DNA from 4 places in the Klebsiella sp. PK01 genome. Region 3 is predicted to be linked to each of the others. Evidence: predicted binding sites of a transcription regulator. Region 3 holds the regulator's gene; each other region holds the start of a gene.

Region 1 (3,161 bases), on a different contig from region 3:
TGCCGTCGCGGCCAAAGGTGACATTTTGCAACTGCAGATGCAGTGGGGAAGAGAAGTCATGCGCCATCTTATCGAAGGCGATTTTCCAGCCGGTGCTTTCGCTTAACCAACTGCTCGCCTGGCGCGCCCCCCAGCGGGTTTGCAGCGCAAAGTAAGCGGCGACAATAACGACCAGCAGGGCGATCAGCAGCCAGAGAATCAGCTTTCCAAGAAATTTCATGATCTTCCATCCTGATAAGTACACATCACCGTGTTATGCACGATTTATGCGCAATCCTCAAGGCAGGAATAGTGAAATGAGATGAAGTGAGGTGAAGAGATGTTACAGCCGCCGCGCTCCCTGGTCGCTGTGGCGATACCGGGGAGCGCAACTTCAATGCGTTAGTTCTTCTCAGGTGGGAAGATTAAATTCAGAACAATCGCCGTGATACCGCCAGCGGCAATACCGGAGGAGAGCAGGTTTTTCAGCCAGTCCGGCGCGAACTGCAGGATCAGCGGCTGCTGCGATACGCCGAGACCCACCGCCAGAGAGAGGGCGATAATCAGAATGGCGCGGCGATTCAGCGGCTCGCGGGAGACGATGCGCACGCCGGATGCGGCAATGGTACCGAACATCACCAGCGTCGCGCCGCCAAGTACCGGCTCAGGAATATGCTGCACAAAGCCGCTTACCGCCGGGAACAGGCCGAGCACAATCAGCATCAGCGCCACCACAAAGCCCACATAGCGGCTGGCGACGCCGGTCAGCTGGATCACGCCGTTGTTCTGGCCGAAGCAGGAGTTCGGGAAGGTATTGAAAACGGCGGAAACAAATGAGTTCAGGCCGTTCGCCAGTACGCCGCCTTTCAGGCGTTTCATATACAGCGGGCCGGAGACCGGTTGTTCAGAGACGTCGGAGGTGGCGGTGATATCGCCGATCGTTTCCAGCGAGGTGATCATAAAGACCAGCATCAGCGGCAGCAGCAGGCTCCAGTCGATGCCCAGGCCGTAATAGAGCGGCGTAGGGATAGTGATCAGGCTGCTGTTGGTAGGCGCGGTGTTAGCCGGCAGCATATCGAGGAACCACGCCGCCAGATAACCGGCAGCCATCGCGATGACCAGCGAGGCGATGCGCAGGTACGGGTTGCGCTGGCGGTTGAGGATAATGATCAGCGCCAGCACGATGCCCGCCAGCAGCAGGTTTTTCGGCGCGCCGAAGGTGTGGTCGGCCATCGCCGCATAGCCGCCGCCGATAGAAGTCAGGCCAACCTGAATCAGCGACAGGCCGATAATCATCACCACCACGCCGGAGACCAGCGGCGTAATAATGCGGCGCGCCAGATGCAGAACCCGCGAGAGGACCATTTCGGTGCAGCTCGCCAGCATCAGGGTGCCGAACAGCGCGGCCATCATCGTCGGCACGTCGGCGCCGCCGGTTTTCAGCGCGGTGCCGCCCATAATCAGCGGGGCGACGAAGTTGAAGCTGGTGCCCTGGATGGAGAGCAGGCCGGAGCCTACTGGTCCCCAGGCTTTAATCTGGATAATGGATGCCACGCCGGAGGCGAACAGCGACATGCTGATGATGTGTTGCGTATCTTCGGCCGGAAGGCCGAGCGCCTGACAGATAAGCAGCGCCGGGGTGATGACCGCGACAAACATCGCCAGCAGGTGCTGGAATGCGGCAAACAGCGTTTGCGGAAGCGGCGGGCGGTCTTCGAGGCGATAGATTAATTCGCTGGCTGGTTTATGCGCAACCGGTTGCGCATTTTCTGACTCTGCGGTCGTAACGGACATCACAAACAATCCCAAGGTGGCAAAGCGGGAATTTTATCGGACTGTAGACCAAAAGCAAACGTTTGCCACGATTTGGCGCAAAAAATATCCTCACTGAATAGATGTAACAAATTAATTAACATTTTGTATGCTTGATCGCATCAACACTAATACAAAATATCTTTTTCTGTCATTTTTTACGCACTTCTGCTTAAAATCGCTCTCCGACTCCTCAAGATGAGAAGTAATCGACACCGGGAATACCGTCGCGTGTGAATGAATCATGCGCCCATAAGGAGCTCTTTTTTATGTTGCATCTCGATACCTTATCGACGCTCGTTGCCGCAACCATGGTGTTGCTTTTAGGGCGAAAGCTCGTTCAGAACGTCCCATTCCTCAAAAAATATACCATTCCTGAACCCGTCGCCGGCGGCCTGCTGGTGGCGCTGGCGCTGCTGGTTTTGAAAAAAAGCATGGATATCGAAATTGATTTCGATATGAGCCTGAAGGACCCGCTGATGCTGGCATTCTTCGCCACTATCGGCCTTAACGCTAACCTTGCCAGCCTGCGGGCGGGCGGCAAAGTGCTTGGCACTTTCCTGATTGTGGTGGTAGGCCTGCTGCTGCTGCAGAACGCGCTCGGTATCGGCATGGCGAAGCTGCTGGGGCTGGATCCGCTGATGGGCCTGCTGGCCGGTTCTATTACGCTTTCCGGCGGTCACGGCACCGGGGCGGCGTGGAGTAAATTGTTCGTTGAGCGTTACGGATTTGCCAACGCCACCGAGGTCGCCATGGCTTGCGCAACCTTCGGCCTGGTGCTCGGCGGCCTGATCGGCGGGCCGGTGGCGCGTTATCTGGTGAAGCACTCTTCCTCGCCGGACGGTACGCCGGACGACCAGCTGGCGCCGACGGCGTTTGAGAAGCCGGATATGGGCCGCATGATCACCTCGCTGGTGCTGATTGAAAGTATTGCGTTAATCGCTATCTGCCTGACGGTAGGGAAGGTGGTTGCGCAACTGCTGGCAGGCACCGTGTTTGAATTGCCGACCTTCGTCTGCGTGCTGTTTATCGGCGTGATCCTCAGCAACGGCCTGGCGCTGGCTGGGCTGTATCGCGTGTTTGACCGCGCGGTATCGGTACTGGGCAACGTCAGCCTGTCGCTGTTCCTCGCGATGGCGCTGATGAGCCTCAAGCTGTGGGAACTGGCGTCGCTGGCGCTGCCGATGATTATTATTCTGGCGGTGCAGGCGGTGGCGATGGCGCTGTATGCGGTGTTTGTGACTTACCGGATGATGGGCAAGAACTATGATGCCGCCGTGCTGGCAGCCGGTCATTGCGGGTTCGGGCTTGGCGCGACGCCGACGGCGATTGCCAATATGCAGGCGATTACCGACCGTTTTGGCCCGTCG
Region 2 (3,161 bases), on a different contig from region 3:
ATTGCCGAATATGATTAACTTCTATAAGAACGTCAGTATTGCCGGGGCCTTCCTGCTGCTGGCAATAACCGGACCGGGTTCAATTTCGCTGGACCGCCGCTAATCATCAGACACAAAAAAGGCCGCAATCGCGGCCTTTTTTATCTTAACGCGGCAAGATTATGCGTAAACCGGGAAACGTGCGCAGATATCCAGCACTTTTCCTTTGACGCGCTCAATAACAGCTTCGTCGTTGATATTGTCGAGAACGTCGCACATCCAGCCAGCCAGCTCCTTCACTTCCGCTTCTTTAAAGCCGCGGCGAGTCACAGCCGGAGAACCGATACGGATACCGGAAGTCACGAACGGGCTCTTCGGATCGTTCGGCACGCTGTTTTTGTTAACGGTGATGTTGGCGCGGCCCAGGGCGGCGTCAGCTTCTTTACCGGTCAGGTTTTTATCAACCAGATCCAGCAGGAACAGGTGGTTTTCAGTACCGCCAGAAACCACTTTGTAACCGCGGTTCAGGAACACTTCCACCATCGCTTTGGCGTTTTTAGCAACCTGCTGCTGGTAAACTTTGAACTCTGGCTCCATCGCTTCTTTCAGCGCCACCGCTTTCGCGGCGATAACGTGCATCAGCGGGCCGCCCTGCGCGCTTGGGAACACGGCGGAGTTCAGTTTCTTGTACAGCTCTTCGCTACCGCCTTTCGCCAGGATCAGGCCGCCGCGCGGACCCGCCAGGGTTTTGTGGGTGGTAGTAGTAACAACGTGGGCATGCGGAACCGGGTTCGGATAAACGCCGGCAGCAATCAGGCCCGCTACGTGCGCCATATCGACGAACAGGTAAGCGCCGATGCTGTCAGCGATTTCACGCATTTTCGCCCAGTCAACGATACCGGAGTAAGCGGAGAAGCCACCGATGATCATCTTCGGTTTGTGCTCCTGAGCCTGCTTCGCCATGTCTTCGTAGTCAATTTTACCGGACTCATCGATACCGTAAGGAATGATGTTGTACAGTTTACCGGAGAAGTTAACCGGGGAACCGTGGGTCAGGTGGCCGCCTTGCGCCAGGTTCATACCCAGCACGGTATCGCCTGGCTGCAGCAGAGCGGTGTAGACGGCAAAGTTAGCCTGCGAGCCGGAGTGCGGCTGCACGTTAGCGTAGTCGGCGCCGAACAGTTCTTTCGCGCGGTCGATAGCCAGTTGCTCAACGATATCCACGTACTCGCAGCCACCGTAGTAGCGCTTGCCCGGATAACCTTCAGCATATTTGTTAGTCAGCTGGGAACCCTGAGCCTGCATCACGCGCGGACTGGTGTAGTTCTCGGAGGCGATCAGTTCGATGTGCTCTTCCTGACGTACTTTTTCCTGCTCCATAGCCTGCCACAGTTCGGCATCATAATCGGCAATGTTCATTTCACGCTTTAACATCCGCATCTCCTGACTCAGCTAACGATAAAATTTTGGCCTAAAAAGGCGGTCCTGATGGACAACGGCCCACAGTATAACCGAATCATTCTGTGATAACAGGTCTTGACAAAGGATTTTACGCAAACGATTGGCTCCACAGCACACAAGGCTTTGAGCAATAACGCATCAAACATTATCAACGGATTTCTTTTCAGGTTTGTGATGCAAATTCTTCATGTTGTAACGGCTTTGCGGCAAAGTGATAAAGAACCATTTACATAGCAGGGTTATTTATATAAGATGCATTTGAAATGCATCAATAGGATAATATTTAAGGAAGCTGCTATGCTCGACGCTCAAACCATCGCCACGGTCAAAGCTACCATTCCCCTGCTTGTAGAGACCGGCCCAAAGTTAACCGCACATTTTTATGACCGCATGTTTACTCATAATCCGGAGCTCAAAGAGATCTTCAATATGAGTAACCAGCGTAACGGCGATCAGCGCGAAGCGCTGTTCAACGCTATTGCCGCCTACGCCAGCAATATCGACAACCTGCCGGCCCTGCTGCCGGCGGTCGAAAAAATCGCCCAGAAACATACCAGCTTCCAGATTAAACCGGAGCAGTACAATATCGTCGGCAGCCATCTGCTGGCGACCCTCGACGAAATGTTTAGCCCGGGCCAGGAAGTACTCGACGCCTGGGGCAAAGCCTATGGCGTGCTGGCGAACGTCTTCATCAATCGCGAAGCGGAAATCTATCAGGATAACGCCAGTAAAAATGGCGGTTGGGAAGGTACCCGTGCGTTTCGCATTGTTAAGAAGACCCCGCGCAGCCAGCTTATTACCAGCTTTGAACTGGAGCCTGTCGACGGTCAGCCGGTCGCCGATTACCTGCCGGGACAGTATCTGGCTATCTGGCTGAAGCCGGAAGCCTTCGAATATCAGGAAATTCGTCAATACTCTCTGACCCGCAAAGCGGACGGTAAGGGCTATCGCATCGCGGTGAAGCGCGAGAATGGCGGCCAGGTGTCCAACTGGCTGCATAACCACGCCAGCGAAGGCGACGTGGTCTATTTAGCCGCACCGGCAGGCGACTTCTTCCTTAACGTGGAAGCGCAGACGCCGGTGACCCTGCTCTCCGGCGGCGTCGGCCAAACGCCAATGCTGGCGATGCTGGATACGCTGGCGAAAAGCCATCATCAGGGCCAGGTGAACTGGTTCCACGCGGCGGAAAACGGTGACGTTCACGCTTTTGCGGACGAAGTGAAGGCGCTTGGCGCGACGCTACCGAAATTTACCTCACACGTCTGGTACCGCAGCCCGAGCGAAGCCGACCGTCAGGCAGGACGTTTTAATAGCGAAGGTTTGATGGATTTAGCGCCGCTGGCGGAAAATATTCGCGACCCGCAGATGCAATTCTATCTCTGCGGCCCGGTAGCGTTTATGCAATTTGCAGCGAAGCAGCTGGTAGAATTAGGGGTCAATAAAGACAACATTCATTACGAATGTTTCGGCCCGCATAAGGTTCTGTAAGCCCAACGACGCGGGGATTTGTAGGCCGGGTAAGCGCAGCGCCACCCGGCAATACTGCAGCGAGCGGCGAGGATTAAATCGCCGCGTCGTCTTCTTCACCGGTACGGATACGAATCACCCGCGCCACGTCGAAGACAAAGATTTTACCGTCGCCGATTTTACCGGTCTGGGCGGTACGAATGATGGTATCGACGCAGGTATCGACGATATCGTCAGTCACCACGATTTCGATT
Region 3 (3,161 bases):
CCCCGCCGGGCACTGGTTTTTGCAGGAAGGACGTTCTGTTATCAAAAAAATGCAGATCACCCGCCAGCAGTGCCAGCAGATTGCTAACGGCTGGCGTGGCCAGCTGTCGATTGCGGTGGACGATATCGTTAAACCGGCGCGGATGCGCCAGATGATTGTTGATTTTTATCGCCATTTTAGCGATGTCGAACTGATCGTTTTTCAGGAAGTTTTCAACGGCGTCTGGGATGCGTTAGCCGATGGGCGGGTAGAATTAGCTATTGGCGCGACGCGTTCGATTCCGGTGGGCGGGCGTTACGCTTTCCGCGATATGGGGATGCTGAACTGGCATTGTGTCGTCGCCAGCAGCCATCCGCTGGCGCAGATGGAAGGGCCGCTCAGCGATGACGTGTTGCGCAACTGGCCGTCACTGGTGCGCGAAGATACCTCACGCTCGCTGCCGAAGCGCACAACCTGGCTGCTGGATAACCAGAAGCGGGTGGTGGTGCCGGATTGGGAATCTTCAGCCACCTGTCTTTCAGCAGGATTGTGCGTCGGGATGGTGCCAGGCCACTTTGCCCGCCCGCATATTGATAGCGGGGAGTGGACGGCCTTAACGCTGGAAAACCCATTCCCGGATGCCGCCTGCTGCCTGACCTGGCAACAAAGCGATGCCTCACCCGCTTTGAGCTGGCTACTTGACTATCTTGGCGACAGCGAAACGTTGAATCGGGAGTGGTTGCGGGCGCCGGAATAACCGGCGCCGGGGGGAGGGCGTTAGCGGCGATAATCGACGAACGGGCCGTCGGCAACCGAGCGGCGCTCGATAAGACGCGGATGTACCTCAATGGACTGCGACTCTTCACGTTTATTAACAATGCGATCGAGCAGCATATTGAATGCCGCTTCCCCGAGCGAGTCCTTTGGCTGATGTATAGTGGTCAGCGCCGGGCTGAAGTAGCGGGCGTTACGCACGTTATCATAGCCGATCAGCGAAATGTCCTGCGGTACGCGCAGGCCCATTTCGTCGGCGGCGCAGATAGCGCCCATCGCCATGATGTCGCCGCCGCAGAACACGGCGGTTGGGCGGTGCTGCTGATTGAGGATCTGCTGCATGGCGCGGTAGCCGGATTCCGGTTCAAAGTCGCCCTGAACAATCCAGTTTTCCGGCACATTGATATGCGCTTCTTTCATTGCCTGCATGAAGCCTGCCAGGCGTCCGGCACCGGTGTTACGCTCAAGCGGGCCCGGAATAACGCCAATTTCACGATGGCCGCGTTCAATCAGGTAACGGCCGGCGATATAGCCGCCTTCAAAGGCATTATCGATAACCGAGTCGGTAAAGTCCGCTTTGGCTTCACCCCAGTCCATCACCACCATCGGGATATGACGATACTCTTCGAGCATACTGAGTACGGACTCCGGGTACTCGGAACACATCACCAGCAGGCCGTCAACGCGCTTTTGCGCCATCATAGACAAGTAGGCGCGCTGTTTTTCCGGATCGTTCCAGGCGTTGCCCAGAATCAGGGTATAGCCTTTCTGGAAGCAGCTTTTTTCTACGGATTCGATAATTTCAGCGAAATAGGCCGCTTCGCTGCTGGTGGCCAGCAGACCGATCGATTTAGTGTGATTGACTTTCAGGCTGCGAGCCACGGCGCTTGGCGAATAGTGGAGTTCTTTAATTGCCGCCCACACCGCATTGCGCGTCTCTTCCGCCACGAAACGGGTTTTGTTAATCACATGTGATACAGTTGTAGTGGAAACGTTTGCGCGTTTCGCTACATCTTTAATAGTTGCCATTACTTCTCACTCCAGACCTTGACCTGATCGTCTGATTATCGATACGTAAACGTTTGCCTATACACACCCTGTATACAATGATCAACATTGCAACACCTGGGAAAACGACACAGAACGACAGGAAGGGGTCAATGGCCGATACGCTTTCAAATTAGCGTGGGATTTTGTCCTATCTCGCGGCAAAGGGGAAGAGCAAAAATGTGCATCACTCTAAATCCGGGAAGATTTTTGCATATTTTTGTGCAAAAATGAGCAAGCTCACTTTCTATGTGGGGATAATCAGGGGAGAAAATTGATGGACACAAATTTAAAGTTTTCGCTGACAACGACGGTTATTGTTCTGGGTCTGATCGTCGCCGCCGCGTTGACCGCGGTACTGCACTGATTCCAGCAGGGAGGGGGCTTCCCCTCCTATCCCGCCATTATTAGCAGATCTGCAAAAATCTTTTGTCATTTCGTTTACTTCTGTTTTTCTGTGATTGATGTCATGCTTTTGGCTTCTGATGTAATGCCGTGTCCTGAATCGGCCTGATGGAGTCTCTGAATGAAAATCAACTTTCCCTTACTCGCGTTGGCGATCGGTGCCTTTGGTATCGGTACCACTGAGTTTTCCCCGATGGGATTACTGCCGGTTATCGCCAAAGGCGTAGATGTTTCTATTCCGGCCGCGGGGATGCTGATTAGCGCCTATGCCATTGGCGTGATGGTCGGCGCGCCGTTAATGACGTTACTGCTGTCGCATCGCGCTCGCCGCAATGCATTGATCTTCCTGATGGGGATCTTCACCCTCGGCAACGTGCTCTCTTCTATTGCGCCGGATTACACGACGCTACTGCTGTCGCGCATTATCACCAGCCTCAATCATGGCGCGTTCTTTGGCCTTGGCTCGGTCGTTGCCGCAAGCGTGGTGCCAAAACACAAACAGGCCAGCGCGGTTGCGACCATGTTTATGGGGCTGACCATTGCCAATATCGGCGGCGTACCGGCTGCCACCTGGCTTGGTGAAACCATCGGCTGGCGAATGTCGTTCCTGGCCACGGCGGGTCTGGGGTTAATTGCGATGGTAAGCCTGTGGTTCTCCCTGCCGAAAGGTAGCGCCGGCGAGCGTCCGAACGTGAAGCGCGAGCTGTCGGTATTAATGCGGCCTCAGGTACTCTCTGCGCTGTTGACCACCGTGCTGGGCGCCGGGGCAATGTTCACGCTGTATACCTACATTTCTCCGGTACTGCATACCATCACCAACGCTTCACCGCTGTTTGTTACCGCCATGCTGGTATTAATCGGCGTCGGTTTCTCGCTTGGCAACTATCTGGGCGGTAAGTTTGCCGACCGTTCAGTCTCCGGCACTTTGAAAGGATTCCTGCTGTTGTTGATTGCCA
Region 4 (3,161 bases), on a different contig from region 3:
TCCAACCAGGCTGATATGGTACTTACGAATATTTTCCACGTAGGCGTAAGCCTCATGGCCGCGGGCGTAGCCATATTTTAAGCGGCTGTAGTAGGGCTTCTGGCTCAGCAATGGCAGACGCTGCTTAACATCGGACCAGCTGTTCGGGTTGCCTTTTTGTTTTTTAGTCAGCGCCATTGCGTCAAGCATATGCGCGTAGCCCATATTATAGGCCGCCAGCGCAAACCAGATCCGCTCGTCTTTCGGGATCGCCTCCGGCACTTTGGCCATCATATCCTGCAGATAGCGCATACCGCCGTCTAGGCTCTGTTCGGCATCGGTACGGTCGGTCAGACCTAAACTCTGGGCGGTATTGCGGGTTAGCATCATCATGCCGCGCACCCCGGTCGGCGAGGTGGCCTGCGGGTCCCAGTGCGACTCCTGCCAGGCAATCGCCGCCAGCAGTCGCCAGTCGATCTGCCGGGCGTATTTCTCAAACAGCGGCTTCAGATCCGGCAGCGTATTTTGCACCGCGCGCAGGAAGGTGCGGGTATCAACATAGTCGAAGTCGTTGCCGTGGCCGAGATACTTCTCTTCCAGGCGGGCGAGAGTGCCGTCTTCGTTCATACTATTAAAGAAATCGAGCATGGCTGCCGATAGTGAATTGTCTTCGCTTTTTTCGCTAAACCAGGTGACCGGCTGTTCATCGCTGATATCGAGCGCCACAGCCAGCTCCGGATGCACGCGCTGGAACAGGCTGACGGCGACGGAATCGGCGACGGTATATTCCAGCGTACCGTCGATGACCGCCTGCATCAGGGCGGTGGTGCCGCGTTTTTCATCGACGCGCCAGTTGAGGTCCGGGTATTTGCTCTCCTTCAGCGCCTGCAGGTCGTTGAGGGCGACGTGGCCTGGGGCGATGGCGAGCTGTTCGGCGTTAATCCCGGCCAGCGTGCGCGGGCGATTACCGCCAACGCGATAGACCAGCTGCTGCGAAACGGAATAATAGGTAGGGCCTGCCTGATAGTTCTTCACCCGCTCGGTGTTATAGACCAGCCCGGCGGCCAGCATATCGGTTTTACCGGCATCGAGATCGTCGAACAGCTGGCTGATATTCTGCCGCACGGTGACTTTCAGCTTCACCCCAAGGTAATCGGCGAAGCGTTTCGCCAGCTCGTAATCGAGACCGTAGTCTTTGTTGTTGATGGCGGCATAGGTCAGCGGCGAGTTAATGGTACTCACGCGCAGTTCGCCGCGGGCAATGATCCCGGCCACGCGGTTCTCCGGTTTTCCCATCCACGGCAAAGACGGCCACAGCGCCGCCGCCAACAAAAGGGTGACGACGCCGATCAGCAGATAATTAATCTTTAATTTTTTCAAATAGTTAATTTTCTGCAGCGTGGAGTTCCTCAGCTGGGTATATCCGGAAAAAGTAAAAGGTTGCCGTAAGTTGAGCGGCATTTTGCTTAAGAATGCGCCAGTTGGCAACTTATTCGCGATTCATGTCACATTTATTGATAAAACTGATGAATCATTTTATTTCTACGCAAACGGTTTCGTCGGGGCTCAGGATTCTCTATAATGGCGGCCGTTTCCCCCTGGCTCACCTTGAAAGCTTCGAAGACGAGAGACTTATGATGGATATTTTGCGTGGTTCACCTGCACTGTCGGCATTCCGTATCAACAAACTGCTGGCACGTTTTCAGGCGGCCAACCTGCCGGTTAGCACCTTATACGCGGAGTATGTTCACTTTGCCGACCTGAGCGCCCCGCTAAGCGATGAGGAGCGCGAAAGACTGGTCAGACTGCTCAAATATGGCCCAAGCCTCAGCAGCCATACGCCAACCGGTAAATTACTGCTCGTCACCCCTCGCCCCGGCACTATCTCTCCCTGGTCCTCCAAAGCTACCGACATCGCCCATAACTGCGGTTTATCGCAGGTCGTGCGTTTGGAACGCGGCGTGGCGTACTACGTTGAAGCACAGGGTCTGAGCGATGCGCAGTGGGACGCCGTTGCGGCGGAACTGCACGATCGCATGATGGAGAGCGTTTTCACTGAGCTGGAAGAGGGAGAGAAGCTGTTTGTTCACCATCAGCCGACGCCAGTGACCAGCGTCGACCTGCTGGGCCAGGGACGTCAGGCGCTGATTGACGCCAACCTCCGTCTGGGGCTGGCGCTGGCCGATGACGAAATCGACTACCTGCAGGACGCATTCGTTAAACTTGGCCGCAATCCGAACGACATCGAGCTGTATATGTTCGCGCAGGCCAACTCGGAACATTGCCGCCACAAAATTTTTAACGCCGACTGGATTATCGACGGCCAAAAACAGCCGAAGTCGCTGTTTAAAATGATCAAAAACACCTTCGAGAAAAACCCGGAATATGTGCTGTCTGCCTATAAAGACAACGCTGCGGTAATGGAAGGTTCCGAAGTCGGCCGCTATTTCGCCGACTATCAGACCGGGCGCTATGACTTCCATCAGGAGCCGGCGCACATTCTGATGAAAGTTGAAACCCACAACCACCCGACGGCAATTTCGCCGTGGCCAGGGGCCGCGACCGGTTCCGGCGGCGAGATCCGCGACGAAGGCGCAACCGGACGCGGCGCGAAGCCGAAAGCGGGTCTGGTCGGCTTCTCGGTTTCTAACCTGCGTATTCCGGGCTTTGAGCAGCCGTGGGAAGAGGATTTCGGTAAACCTGAGCGTATCGTGACCGCGCTGGATATCATGACCGAAGGCCCACTAGGCGGCGCGGCGTTTAACAACGAATTTGGTCGTCCGGCGCTGAATGGCTACTTCCGTACCTATGAAGAGAAAGTGACCAGCCACAATGGCGAAGAGCTGCGCGGCTATCACAAACCGATCATGCTGGCGGGCGGCATTGGCAACATCCGCGGCGAGCACGTCCAGAAGGGCGAAATCACCGTTGGCGCCAAGCTTATCGTGCTGGGTGGCCCGGCGATGAATATCGGTCTCGGCGGCGGCGCGGCGTCATCCATGGCTTCCGGCCAGTCTGATGCCGATCTGGATTTTGCCTCCGTACAGCGCGACAACCCGGAAATGGAGCGCCGCTGTCAGGAAGTGATCGACCGCTGCTGGCAGCTGGGCGATGCGAACCCGATTCTGTTTATCCACGACGTTGGCGCGGGCGGTCTCTCTAACGCCATGCCGGAGCTGGTG

What was found. The regulator PurR, encoded in region 3, represses purine synthesis genes. The targets are predictions, from matches to a motif close to CANGCAAACGTTTGCNTG.
Region 1: a site for PurR is predicted at 1,825-1,842, ahead of AC22LX_RS17025 (nucleobase:cation symporter-2 family protein). Genes of this name have one in related genera too.
Region 2: a site for PurR is predicted at 1,530-1,547, ahead of glyA (serine hydroxymethyltransferase). Genes of this name have one in related genera too.
Region 4: a site for PurR is predicted at 1,523-1,540, ahead of purL (phosphoribosylformylglycinamidine synthase). Genes of this name have one in related genera too.

What each region holds. Positions count from the first base shown of each region.
Region 1 covers NZ_JBYEZM010000005.1:152,492-155,652, forward strand. The annotation lists gene AC22LX_RS17020 (AsmA family protein) at 1-220, opposite strand, end outside; gene AC22LX_RS17025 (nucleobase:cation symporter-2 family protein) at 382-1,773, opposite strand; gene gltS (sodium/glutamate symporter) at 2,061-3,161, shown strand, end outside.
Region 2 covers NZ_JBYEZM010000002.1:869,223-872,383, forward strand. The annotation lists gene AC22LX_RS09355 (DoxX family protein) at 1-103, shown strand, start outside; gene glyA (serine hydroxymethyltransferase) at 160-1,413, opposite strand; gene hmpA (NO-inducible flavohemoprotein) at 1,738-2,928, shown strand; gene glnB (nitrogen regulatory protein P-II) at 3,002-3,161, opposite strand, start outside.
Region 3 covers NZ_JBYEZM010000001.1:708,590-711,750, reverse strand. The annotation lists gene punR (DNA-binding transcriptional activator PunR) at 1-736, shown strand, start outside; gene purR (HTH-type transcriptional repressor PurR) at 757-1,782, opposite strand; gene cydH (cytochrome bd-I oxidase subunit CydH) at 2,078-2,167, shown strand; gene AC22LX_RS03440 (MFS transporter) at 2,327-3,161, shown strand, end outside.
Region 4 covers NZ_JBYEZM010000002.1:879,008-882,168, reverse strand. The annotation lists gene mltF (membrane-bound lytic murein transglycosylase MltF) at 1-1,440, opposite strand, end outside; gene purL (phosphoribosylformylglycinamidine synthase) at 1,614-3,161, shown strand, end outside.